2 regions of the Brevibacillus humidisoli genome follow, and region 1 is predicted to be linked to the other one. Evidence: predicted binding sites of a transcription regulator. Region 1 holds the regulator's gene; the other holds the start of a gene.

What was found. Region 1 encodes LexA, which represses DNA repair genes until DNA is damaged. Its sites were predicted from a motif close to CGAACATATGTTCG; they were not measured.
Region 2: the regulator LexA is predicted to act here: its motif matches at 3,753-3,766, upstream of ruvC (crossover junction endodeoxyribonuclease RuvC).

Annotation. Positions count from the first base shown of each region.
Region 1 is NZ_CP087263.1:1,428,774-1,434,962, forward strand. Features, by position in the region: gene LOK74_RS07100 (DUF456 domain-containing protein) at 1-256, shown strand, start outside; gene LOK74_RS07105 (aromatic acid exporter family protein) at 506-1,504, shown strand; gene lexA (transcriptional repressor LexA) at 1,620-2,243, opposite strand; gene yneA (cell division suppressor protein YneA) at 2,423-2,767, shown strand; gene LOK74_RS07120 (DUF896 domain-containing protein) at 2,869-3,072, shown strand; gene crcB (fluoride efflux transporter CrcB) at 3,233-3,598, shown strand; gene LOK74_RS07130 (HelD family protein) at 3,648-5,897, shown strand; gene LOK74_RS07135 (iron-sulfur cluster assembly accessory protein) at 5,966-6,189, opposite strand, start outside.
Region 2 is NZ_CP087263.1:2,657,142-2,663,330, reverse strand. Features, by position in the region: gene LOK74_RS13180 (FAD-dependent oxidoreductase) at 1-101, shown strand, start outside; gene LOK74_RS13175 (BofC C-terminal domain-containing protein) at 382-978, shown strand; gene LOK74_RS13170 (sensor histidine kinase) at 1,160-2,404, shown strand; gene LOK74_RS13165 (response regulator) at 2,433-3,347, shown strand; gene LOK74_RS13160 (hypothetical protein) at 3,436-3,627, shown strand; gene ruvC (crossover junction endodeoxyribonuclease RuvC) at 3,828-4,328, shown strand; gene ruvA (Holliday junction branch migration protein RuvA) at 4,325-4,936, shown strand; gene ruvB (Holliday junction branch migration DNA helicase RuvB) at 4,940-5,938, shown strand; gene LOK74_RS13140 (DUF2905 domain-containing protein) at 5,935-6,153, shown strand.

The sequences.
Region 1 (6,189 bases):
GAAGTACGGTGGTTCGAAGTGGTCTTCATTCGCCGCCGTTGTGGGTCTGCTGCTTGGTCTGCTCGTTTTTCCGCCGTTCGGGATGCTGATTCTGCCGTTTTTGCTCGTTCTGGCAGTCGAGATCGGACTGGAGAAAAAGAAACTGGACAGCGCGCTGAAAGTGGCGGTGGGGACACTGATTGCTTTTCTCGGCAGTACCGTAGTCAAAATCGCGATTCAGCTTGCGATGATCGCTTGGTTTTTCCTGGCATTGTAGTGTTTTGGCCGATGATGACCGACGATCAAGATCAATTCTGTCTCTGACGCCACAGACGAACAAGTTGAGATAGCAGGGTGCCCGTTGTCACCCGCTTCTTCACATCGCAGAAGAGGGACGATGTGACTGGATCAGTTCAGGCTTGAAACCTGGTGGATAGTCGGAGAAAATGACAATAGGTGGAGCCAAGCGGCGTGTCTCGACACCGTCATGGTGTAAACTGATCATCGCAAAAAGGAAGGAAGCTCGTTGAAGATAGGATACAGAACGATCAAGACGGCAGTCGGGACGGCATTGTCCATTTTTATTGCTCAGCAAGCAGGATTGACGTTTTACGCAGCCGCAGGAATTATCACCATATTGTGTGTGCAGGTGACAAGGAAAAAGTCGATCGTCACGGCGATTCACCGTCTGTTTGCCTGTTTGTTGGGATTGGTGATCGGGGTTCTCTTTTTTGAGGGGCTGGGCTATCACCCTTATACGTTCGGACTTTTGCTGCTTGTCTTCATCCCGCTGATCGTTCGTCTGAAAGTGAACGAAGGTTTTGTCACCAGTGCCGTCGTGCTGCTGCACATCTATTCGTTGGAACGGGTCGACCTAGCGATTATCGCCAACGAATTGGCACTGCTTTCAATCGGGATCGGCGTAGCGCTGCTGATGAACCTGCACATGCCTAGTGCAGAAAAGGAATTGCAGCGACTGCAGCAACAGGTGGAGCGCAATTTTGCCACCGTGCTGCGGGAATTCTGCTATTATCTGCGCAACGGCAGCAGCGACTGGGATGGTCGAGAGATGCTGGAAACGGTACAGCTGCTGGAACAGGCGATCCGTTTGTCGGTACAGGACGTGGAGAATCGTCTGATCAAGCCGGAGGATGAATACTACCAGTATTTCACGATGCGGGCAAAACAGTTTGAGTTGCTGGAGCGGATGCTGCCCATCGTCTCTTCACTCGATCAGCAGGTGCCTCAGGGAGGGCAGATTGCTGACTTTCTGGATCACTTGAGCCAGTCGATCCACCCTGGAAACACCGCTTATCTCTTTTTGGACAAGCTGAACGAGATGCGCAAGGAACTGCAGCAATCCCCGCTTCCCAAGACGAGAGAAGAGTTTGAAACTCGAGCTTCTCTGTTTTATCTGCTGCGGGAGATCGAACAGTATCTGCACATCAAGCATGAACTTGGCAGGGAAGAGAGAGCGGGCAACCACCATCGTGCTGGAGGGAATCTGGAAAAAGAAACAAGCTGACACTGCAGGATGCAGATGTGTCAGCTTGTTTTTTCATTCATACAATTAAAGGTAGAACATATGTCACGCGTCCAACTTTTTCAATGCGGAAGGGAAGCTTGTCCGATGGGCTTCTCTAGTGAACCAGACGATAGACGCCAATCACTTTTCCCAAGATGGTGACAGATTGCAGGATAATCGGTTCCAAAGCAGCATTCTCCGGCTGAAGGCGAACGTGCGTTTTTTCTTTGAAAAACCGCTTCACGGTCGCTTCATCTTCCTCTGTCATCGCTACGACAATGTCCCCGTTGTTAGCCACATTTTGCTGGCGAACGATCACATAATCGCCGTCCAGGATGCCGGCTTCGATCATACTGTCCCCTGATACCCGCAACATAAAGACATTATCTGTCGAGACGAGATTCTCTGGAAGTGGAAAATAATCTTCCACATGTTCGACGGCCGTAATCGGCTGTCCTGCGGTAACTTTTCCTACTACCGGAATGCGAACGACCGACATTTCAAAATCGGGCTGATAGCGGTTATCCTCGGAAAGTAGTTCGATTGCCCGCGGCTTGGTGGGATCTCGACGAATCAAGCCCTTTTTCTCCAATCTGGCCAGATGGCCGTGAACCGTGGAGCTGGATGCTAATCCGACGGCTTCACCGATCTCTCGTACAGACGGAGGGTAGCCCTTGTCCTTTACCTCTTTCCGAATAAAATCCATGATTGCCTGTTGCCGGCTGGAAAGCTTGGTCATGCTTACACCTCTACTCTCGATCCAATATTTTTCTACATTATACCATGGGATCTTGCGTTCGACAAACATAAGTTCGATTTTTTTGTTGACATGAACATATGTTCGCATGTACAATAACACCAACAGGAACAAACGTTTGGAAAACGAATGTTCGTCCATTTTAGGAGAAGTTGAGGTGTATGATACGTATGAATCACGTTCACTCCAGATATAGAAGCGGCCGACATAAGGGGAGAATCGGCATTACGCGCGGTCAGGCTCTGTTGATTTTGCTAGCATGTTCTCTTTTCTTTTCTTTGCTCACAGGGTTCGTCTTTGCAGCCGCTGAGGAAGAACAAGGCTATTCTTCGCACAAGCTGGTAACCGTTCAGCCGGGTGACAGCGTGTGGGAGTTGGCCGTAAAATATCAGGAAGAGGCGGGTATCGATCTGTATGAGTTGATTGACGCAATCAAGACGAGCAACGATTTGCCTGGGTTTGTTATCTATCCCGGTCAGAATCTGATCATTCCGCTTGATAGGTAACGGTGTTGCTAGCCTGCTAGCCTTCTCCCATCTACAGGTCGATGCGATTCTGTTTCTGTGATATAATGACGGGACAATGCTTGGGGATGGGAGGGGAGACAATGGTTACAGACGCAGAAATCCGGCGAATTAACGAACTGGCTAAAAAATCAAAGCAGCAGGGATTGACGGATGAGGAGAAGCAGGAACAGCAAACATTGCGCCGGAAGTACATCGATTCTGTTCGCACATCGTTAAAGGCCAGTCTGGACTCCATCCGGTTTGTCGAAGATGTGGAAGAGGGCGACCAGCGGCGCAAACACTAAGCAGCAGAAAGAGAATAGCAATCATCAAGCCCGCAGTGATTTGCGGGTTTTTTCGCTGTGCTTGGCAACGGAGACCTGGCTGCGGTAGACTGGAAAAGACAGTAAGCGCGGCAGGAGCTAACCGGCCGGGTGCACCGATGATACGAGAGGGGTGGAGAAAATGGCTCTGTTGGCGGTGGCAGTAGGGGGAGCGATTGGTTCTGTGCTGCGCTACCTGATCGGACTGTGGGCCAATCAGCCAGGTTGGCCGCTGGGAACATGGCTGGCCAATCTGATCGGTTCGTTTCTGATTGGGTTGGTTTACGTATGGGGAAAGGAAAAAGGATGGCTCTCGCCAGAACTGTATCTGCTGCTTGCGACCGGTGTGATGGGCGGGTTCACGACCTTTTCTACCTTTTCACTGGAGACGGTATCGTACTTTTTGCAGGGGATGCCCTGGCGAGCGGGCCTCTACATACTGACTAGCGTAGGTTCTGGTTTATTGGCAGTCTCGTGTGGTTGGTGGCTGGGACGTCAATTGTTATAAAAGTAGGAAGTACGCCAGCAAGATCGTTCGGGAAAGGAGTCAGGGCCATATGACCATTCGTCATCCCGCGTACCCGGAGGAACAGAAGCGATTGGAGCGGACGGTTCAGGTGGTTGATCAGGAGATCAAGCTCCTGCGGGAAGATGTCCGGGAAGCCACAGACGACGATGTCAAGCAGATCATCAACCAAAAGAAAGCAAAAGAACTGGTCTATTTGGAGACCGCTCGGGAAAAGCCGTACTTTGGGCGGGTCGACTTCAGTCGGGCGGAGACAGGAGAGCACGACACGGTTTACATCGGTAAACGGGGAATTGTAGATAGCACCAGCCTGGATGCCGTTGTGATCGATTGGCGGGCTCCGATTGCCAGCTTGTTCTATAGCGGTGAGAGTACAGATGCTTGTTACCGTACACCGAAGGAGCTTGTTCGTGGAGAGGTGACCTTAAAGCGTAATTTTGCGATCGAACAGGGTGTGATTACCGGCATATACGATGGTGCGCTGAAGGAGACGATCCAAAAAGAGATCGGCAGCCCTGACGACTTCCTGGGAGAGGGGTTTATTGATGAGTTTCTCGCATCCAGTCTGAATCAGACCAACGATAGCCGTCTGAAGGACATCGTTGCAACGATTCAGTCAGAGCAAAACGAGATCATCCGTGCAGAAAAAGATCGTCCGGTTATCGTTCAGGGTGTGGCCGGCAGCGGGAAGACGACAATCGCGCTGCACCGCTTATCCTATCTGATTTACAACTATCAGGACACGCTCTCTTCCAAAAAGTTTATGGTGTTCGCTCCCAACCGCTTGTTCCTCAATTACATTTCCGAAGTGTTGCCGGAACTGGGAGTAGAGGATGTCCAGCAGTCCACATTTCTGGAGTGGGCCAGTCGGGAGATCAAGACAGAAGTGCCGAAAGGGTGGCGCATGATCGATCCTGGGCGGACACTGCGGCTATTTTTTGAGCACAGCGCAGAGCAGGAACGAGAGAGGGACATCACCCGCAACCGTCTCCGTTTCAAAGGCTCCTTGGCGATGCGTGACACGCTTGATTGTTATGTGGGGTACTTGATTGACGAAGTAATTCCTTTTCGCCCCGTACGATTTTTGTATAAAAAAACAGAACGGGTGTTTTCCGTCTCCGGCGCGGATATTCGTGAATTGTTCACAGAGCAATACGGTTCACTGCCGCTGGCCGAGCGGGTTGTGATGCTCCGGAAACATTTGAAGCAGCAGTTGACCAAACAGTTTTACGCCCATATCCGTGAACTGAAAATGGATCTGGACAAGCAGGCGTTGCTCCGGTTTGAAGCAAAGTTGGAACAGATGATCGATGCCTATTTTAAGGATTGGCCGTCTTTTGAGGTGTTCGCAGCCTACCGCGAACTGCTTACGGACCCGCGGAAGCTTCGAAAACTGGTGCCAGATTATATTCAAGATGAGGTGATCGGTGATGTGAGTCAATCTTGCCGTCTGTTGTTTGAACAGGAACGGCTCGAGGCGGAAGATGTGGCTCCGCTGCTTTACCTCAAGCATTTGCTGCATGGCTCAAAAAAGCAGCTTACGTTTGATCATGCGGTGATTGATGAGGCACAGGACTTGAGTGCGCTTGAAATCCTGCTGATCGCTCAGATGACCAAACGACAATCGGTTACGGTCGTCGGCGACCTGGCTCAGGCCATTCATTCGTATAGAGGATTGGAAGACTGGCGGGAACTGCTTGAAGGCGTGTTCACCGATGACCGTGCGGCCTTCTACACGCTCCAACAAAGTTATCGTTCAACGGTGGAGATCATGCGTCTGGCCAGTCGGGTATTGAGCGCTGTTGAACTGCCGGGGATTACTCCGGTACAGCCGGTCCTGCGGCACGGGAAAGAACCATTGATCGTACCCGTCGGCAAACCATCCGAGATGTATCAGGACTTGGCCAATCGGGTCCGAGAGTATCTCGAAGCAGGCTACTCCTCGATAGCCATCGTGGGCCAAACGGTGGATGCAAGCCGCCGTGCCGCGAAAGCGGTTCGTCCCCTGCTGCCTCAGGTGGTGCTGCTCACGGCCAAAGATACCGCATACCCAGGCGGTGTGACGATTCTCCCGGCGTATCTAACCAAAGGACTGCAGTTCGATGTGGTCTTGCTGCTCGATGTCGATGAGGACCAGTATCCGTTGGACCGGGAAGCGGCAAAACTGCTGTACGTGGCGATGACACGTCCGGTTCACCATTTGGTGATCTACCATATGCAGGGGAAGCTCTCCTCTTTGCTGGCAACAGATAGGGCAGAGAAGAAAGAGATGACAGGTTGAGAGAATGCTAGGACCTAGGACAGTAAAAATGCAGCGTGAGACAAACGATCTGTCGCACGCTGCATTTCTTAGTGATCGCCCGTGTTTCCTTTGCTGGGATTGGTAATCACGTATCCTTCCTGGGGAAGATAAAGATAATCAATCACCACTCCATCGAGAAGCGGCTCCCCTTCTTCCAGAACCACGTCAATCTCTTTGTCTGTCGAGATGACCACATCACCATCTGTTGGCTTGTCCAGCGTCAAACCATAGTGGGCGTGGTTGCCGTGTCGATGCGTCACGTAGACGCGCA
Region 2 (6,189 bases), 1.2 Mb from region 1:
TCAGCAAAACCCCCTTGTTGCGCCGGATGCGCGAACAGTTGGCGATGGGAGCACAACCCATTCACGTTGCCAGTGAGTACTTTGTCCGGTCAGAGTCGTAGAAACAAGTGGGGCAGTCCGGCTTGATCCACTCGTGGAGCAAAGGAAGCCCATTCATTTGTTCCTATCAAACTGCTGATCCAGACTCTTCATGCTTGCCTGCTTGGATGTCGGCTTGCTAAAGGCAAGCAGCATTTGATAGAAGCATCCGGGTATGAGGGACGGATAACATCAGCCAGATAGACGTTGACAGCGAAGCCGATCTGCTAGAGTAATAGGTATAAAGCCCCTTTTGATTGGCGAAAACTAGTAAAAAAAGTCGAGAAAAAGGGGTTATTTTTCATGAAGCGATTGTTCCTGATGGTATCGGTCGGGGCATTGCTGACGAGCGGTCTGATTTATGCCAAGCTGTATGACCAGCGTGTCGCTGAACAAGAGCAGAAGGCGAACAGCCAAGCGGCAGCAGTGCAAGCAGAAAACGGTGATCAGGCGGAGCCTGCTTTGGCCAATCCGCTGGAGTTGGTGTTAAGACGCACTTATCTATGCGGTGTCAAGACAGAAGAACAGAAAGAGCTAACAGGTGAAACGATGGAGCAGGTGCTCGCCAAGCACAGGGGATGGGAGATCGTCTCGGTGGCGTCCGAACAAGTGATCCTGCACAAAATGGAGAACGACATCGCTCCCTCCTGCAAGGAGAATGGGTATTTCGGCTTGTCAGAAGACGGCGTACTCACGCTGTTTAACGGACTGCCTAGCGAACAAAAGGTGATTCAAACCTTTTACCCGATCAATACGGAGCGGATGGAAGTGAGCCTGCCCAAAGAGGAAGTGGAACTGCTCAAGCAGGGAATCCGCGTTCGCGACTTGGCGGAGTATAACAGCATCTTGTCCACATACGGAGATTTTCAGATTGAATCGTCAACAGGCAGTGGTCATTGAGCACATTGGAGCTTCTGTATCGGGAAGCTCCTTTATTTTTCTCATCGATCTGAGGATGGCAGCTCCGGCTCTGTTAGCTTGCCCAACACTGTCGCCCGGAGTACAATCAAAATAGCGCCGCTTCTCTTTGCGGATGGTTCCGGGTACGACAGAATGTGGTTTGCATAAGGGAGGGGTACCCATGATTCGCTGGCTCGTGATCGTGCTCGGCGTGATGGTGGCCACGGCGATTGCCGGTGAGTTGAAAATGAGCCCGTTTCATGGTGCCTTTCGCATCAGTCTGGGCAGTGCTGTCTTCTTTTTTTTACTGCTGTTGTTCAAACCCCGCTATCTTCCCATCGTCGGTGTTATCGTCGGATGCTTTGTCAGTTTGTTTCGGATGACGGTGGACGTGGTGAGTGGAGTTGCCCAGTGGGAAGAAGCGTATCTCACACATATTCCGGCAGCCTGGTACTACATTGCTTTCGTGATCGTGCTCTCTTTGATTCGTTATAAACATTTTCTCTCTGCGCCGCTGCTGCTCGGGTTGATTGGAGGGTTGGTCGATTTCGGCTCCAATCTGGTGGAGCTGTTGGCGCGGATGGTGATTGAACAGCGTCAAACCTCTCTGCACGACGACGCGCCGATTCTGCTGTTGGTCGGGGTGCTGCGCAGCTACCTGGTTGTAGGGGTCTACAACATGCTGGAGATCCGTCAGCTTCGCGCCGTCAGCCGGGAACAGCAGAAACGGATGGAAAAGCTGCTCTTGATCCTCTCTGAACTGTATGAAGAGCGGTTGTACCTGCAAAAGCTGATGGGTGAGGTGGAACAGATTACCGCTGACAGTTATCAGCTATACCGGCAACTGGCGGGAGATCCACGTGCCTCGAAAGCGCTGCGTCTGGCCGAGGAAGTGCACGAGGTCAAAAAAGATGCGCAGCGGATTGTTGCCGGCCTGTCCAAACTGATCAGGCAGGAAAACATGGCGGAGCGATTGTCCCTGGCCGACGTCGCCAAGCTGGTAAGCAAGGCGAATATGAAGTATGCCGAACACTTGGGGAAACAGGTTGACATCCAGGTGAACATCCAAGGTCCTTGGGAGACCAATCGGTTCTACTCGCTGCTGTCGCTGTTGAACAACATAGTCGCCAATGCGGTCGAGGCGTTTAAGGACGAGGGCAAGATTGTGATTGATATCTTCGCATATGACGACGACATCTGGTTTGAGATTAGCGACAATGGACCGGGGATCGAGAAACGTGACTGGGAGCTCATCTTTCAACCAGGCTACACCACAAAGTACGATCAGGCCGGCAATGCGTCGACAGGGATTGGTCTGGCGCACGTGAAGTCAACACTGCGGGAGATTTCCGGCAAGATCGAAGTGGGCGAGAGCAAGATGGGAGGGGCGATGTTCCGCATCATTGTTCCCGGAAGCTCCTTATAAAAAGTGAATGAGGGAGAGGAGGGGAGGCATGACAACATTTTTCGTAATGGATGACGATCTGGCGGCCAGGCGGATGTTGAGCACGTTGATTGAGGATAACGATCTGGGTACGGTTGTCGGTGAAGCCGAGGACGGTAACGGGGCGGAAACCCAGGTCTTGCGGCATCATCCAGACGTTCTCGTGATCGATCTGTTGATGCCTGAGCAGGATGGTATCGAGACTATCCGACGCCTCAAGGAGTTGGGGTACCAAGGCAAGCTTGTGATGCTTTCGCAGGTGGAGCATAAGGAAATGATCAGTGAAGCCTACCAGAATGGCGTTGAATACTACATCCAGAAGCCGATCAACCGGATAGAGGTGGTTGCCGTGCTGCGCAAGGTGATTGAGCGAATCCAACTGGAAGCCTCGATCCGGCAGATCAGGAAGTCGCTGGCCTGGATTGAGCAGGATACGCCGACCAGACAGCAGAAAACGGCGTTGTCTATCACCGATCTGGTACGGGCAGCGCTGACGGACCTCGGAATCGTTGGTGAAGCCGGTACGCGAGACCTCACGCGAATCGTCGATTATCTAGTGAGCAACGAGCACAAACTGGATGAACACCATTTGCCGCCGCTGCGAGAGCTGTATGCAGCCGTTCTGCAGCCGGGGCTGTCCACAGAGGCGAGTGAGAAGGAGATCAAGGCAATTGAGCAACGGGTGCGCCGAGCCGTTGCCCAGGCTCTGCTAAACGTTGCCTCCATGGGCCTAACCGATTATACCAATCCGATATTTGAACAATATGCAACCAGGTACTTTGACTTTGCCGATGTACGACAGAAGATGCGGGAAATCGAAACGGATGAAGAGCAATCGCGTGTGAGGCTCAATCTGAAAAAGTTTTTGTACGCTCTATATCTGGACGTAGTTCAGCAGTGGACGGACCAAGTGGATACCTTCTAAAATCCGATAGGGTTCGGCGGGCACATAACCCACCTGTCGTTTGTGTCATACTGTAGCCATACGGCGCATGTAAAGGAGGAGTCTGGGCATGTCTTCGATGCCGCGAGGAAGCTACAAGGACCAGTTCCACCAACGCTTGTACGTTCAGTTAAACCAGGGGCATAACAAGCTGGATTACCGGAGAATTAACCGGATTCAGGATGAAATGCGAGCCGCTGTCGACGATTATGCGCATATGCAGCATGATGAAGCGGATGCACTGGGAATGAACAAACACTAGCGAGCGCCGTACAGCCTGACCCGATGGGTCGGGTTTTCTTATTGTGCGGTGCTGCCTGGATGGGTACGCGGCCATCGCCGGGGATTCATGCGGTGGCAGGTTGGGGGCGGTTTTGTTGCATGAGGGAAATGCATGTTCGCTTTTAATCCGAATTGTGGTACAGTAAAAACGAGTACAGTAACGAGAGCGGAGAGTGAATCATGCGCATCTTGGGAGTGGATCCGGGGATTGCGATCGTCGGATTTGGACTGATTGACCAGTTGGGCAGCAAACAGCGTCCTGTACAATATGGCAGTATTCAGACCGAGGCAGGGCTGCCGGTGCCGCTGCGATTGCGACAGATCTTTGAATCGGTTCAGCACCTGTTACAGAAGTATCAGCCGGATGAAATGGCCGTAGAAAAGCTATACTTTAACCGCAATGTGACCAATGCTTTCGTCGTCGGCCAGGCCAGGGGAGTGATCGTACTAGCTGCGGAATTGGCGCAGATTCCCGTCTACGAATACACACCGATGCAGGTGAAGCAGGCGGTCACGGGATGGGGTGGAGCGGAAAAGCGGCAAATCCAGGAAATGGTTCGCTTGCTGCTTTCCCTGCCGGAGATCCCCAAGCCGGATGATGTAGCTGATGCTTTGGGGGTGGCGATTACCCACGCCAACAGCAGAACCTATACTCAGATGGCAGGCGGTGCAGACAGATGATTGATTTTGTGGAAGGAACCATAGACTACATAGAAAACGATTATGTCGTAGTGGCGGCGGGAGGAGTTGGCTACCGGCTATTCTGCCCCAACCCTTATGCGTTTATCTCCGAGCAGGGACAGGTAAAGCGGCTGTACACACACCAGCACGTTCGAGAAGATGCGCTGCACCTATACGGATTTGCTGCTCGTGACGAACGCGACCTATTTCGTCGGCTGCTTGACGTGAGCGGTCTCGGTCCCAAAGGGGCGTTGGCGATCTTGGCAGCGGCCAAGCCAGAACAGATTGTGGGCGCGATTCAGCAAGAAAATGTACAGTACTTGACCTCTTTTCCAGGGATCGGCAAGAAGACCGCACAGCGCATGATCCTCGACTTGAAAGACAAGCTGAAAGGAGCCGCTGCTGCATCCTTTTTGCCGGAGAGCGCTGTCGGTGAGCAGCAGGAGGCAGGGAATGCGCTGAGAGAAGCGTTGGACGCACTCGGCGCACTAGGCTACACTGAGGCGGAGCTGCAGCGGATCAGACAGACACTGATGGATCATGTTCAGGGCGGAGCTGGTGTGGAACAGCTGATCAAACAGGGATTGGCGCTGTTAGTGAGGGGATAAAAAATGGATGACCGCTTGATAACGACACATATGCAGTGGGAAGACGAGGGGATGGAGGGGAGTCTGCGTCCCCGTTATCTCGCTGAGTATATCGGCCAGCAGCAGGTAAAACAAAATCTAAAGGTGTTCATCGAAGCGGCCAAACTGCGTCGGGAAGCACTGGATCACGTCCTTCTGTACGGACCTCCAGGACTGGGCAAGACCACTCTCTCCCAGATTATCGCCAATGAATTGGGCGTCAACATCCGCACCACCTCGGGCCCGGCGATTGAACGGCCAGGCGATCTTGCAGCCATCCTGACCAATCTGCAGGAAGGTGATGTGCTGTTTATCGACGAGATACACCGCCTTCATCGAAGTGTGGAAGAAGTACTGTATCCGGCGATGGAGGATTTCGCGCTCGACATCATCATAGGCAAGGGACCCAGTGCACGCAGCGTCCGCCTGGAGTTGCCCCCGTTTACGTTGATTGGGGCGACTACACGAGCTGGACTGCTCTCTTCACCGCTCCGGGACCGCTTTGGCGTAGTGAACCGCTTGGAATACTACACTGTTGATGAGCTGGCGTTTATCGTCAGCCGGGCTGCGGACATCCTGCAGATCGGCATCCAGGAAGGGGGAGCAGCGGAAGTGGCGAAGCGTTCCCGGGGGACGCCTCGTGTGGCAAACCGGCTGCTGAAGCGGGTGCGCGACTTCGCCCAGGTACAGGGCGAAGGCGTGATTACGGAGCAAATCGCTCAGGAGGCATTGATTCGCCTGCAGGTGGATTCCCTTGGGTTGGATCACGTGGACCACAAACTGCTGCTCAGTATTATCGATCAGTTTAACGGGGGGCCTGTCGGGCTCGACACCATCGCGGCAACGATTGGCGAGGAAGCGCAGACGATCGAAGACGTCTGTGAACCCTACCTCCTCCAGATCGGCTTTCTGCAGCGCACTCCCCGTGGGCGTGTCGCTACTGCCAGTGCTTACCAACACTTTGGTCGGGAGATGAGAACGTGAATCCAATAGCCAAACTGTTGATCCTGATGGGCGTTGTACTGATTGTGATTGGATTGATCTGGCAGTTCGGCGGGAGATTTCTGCCGCTTGGGCGACTGCCGGGAGACATTGCGGTAGAGAAAGAAAATGTGCGCTTTTATTTCCCGATCGTCACCTGCATTATCATCAGCATCCTGCTCTCTTTGGGCAGCTATTTGTTTCGTTTGTTCAAATAAGCGGTTCTGCCAACAGTCCTCCATCCACTTACGGTG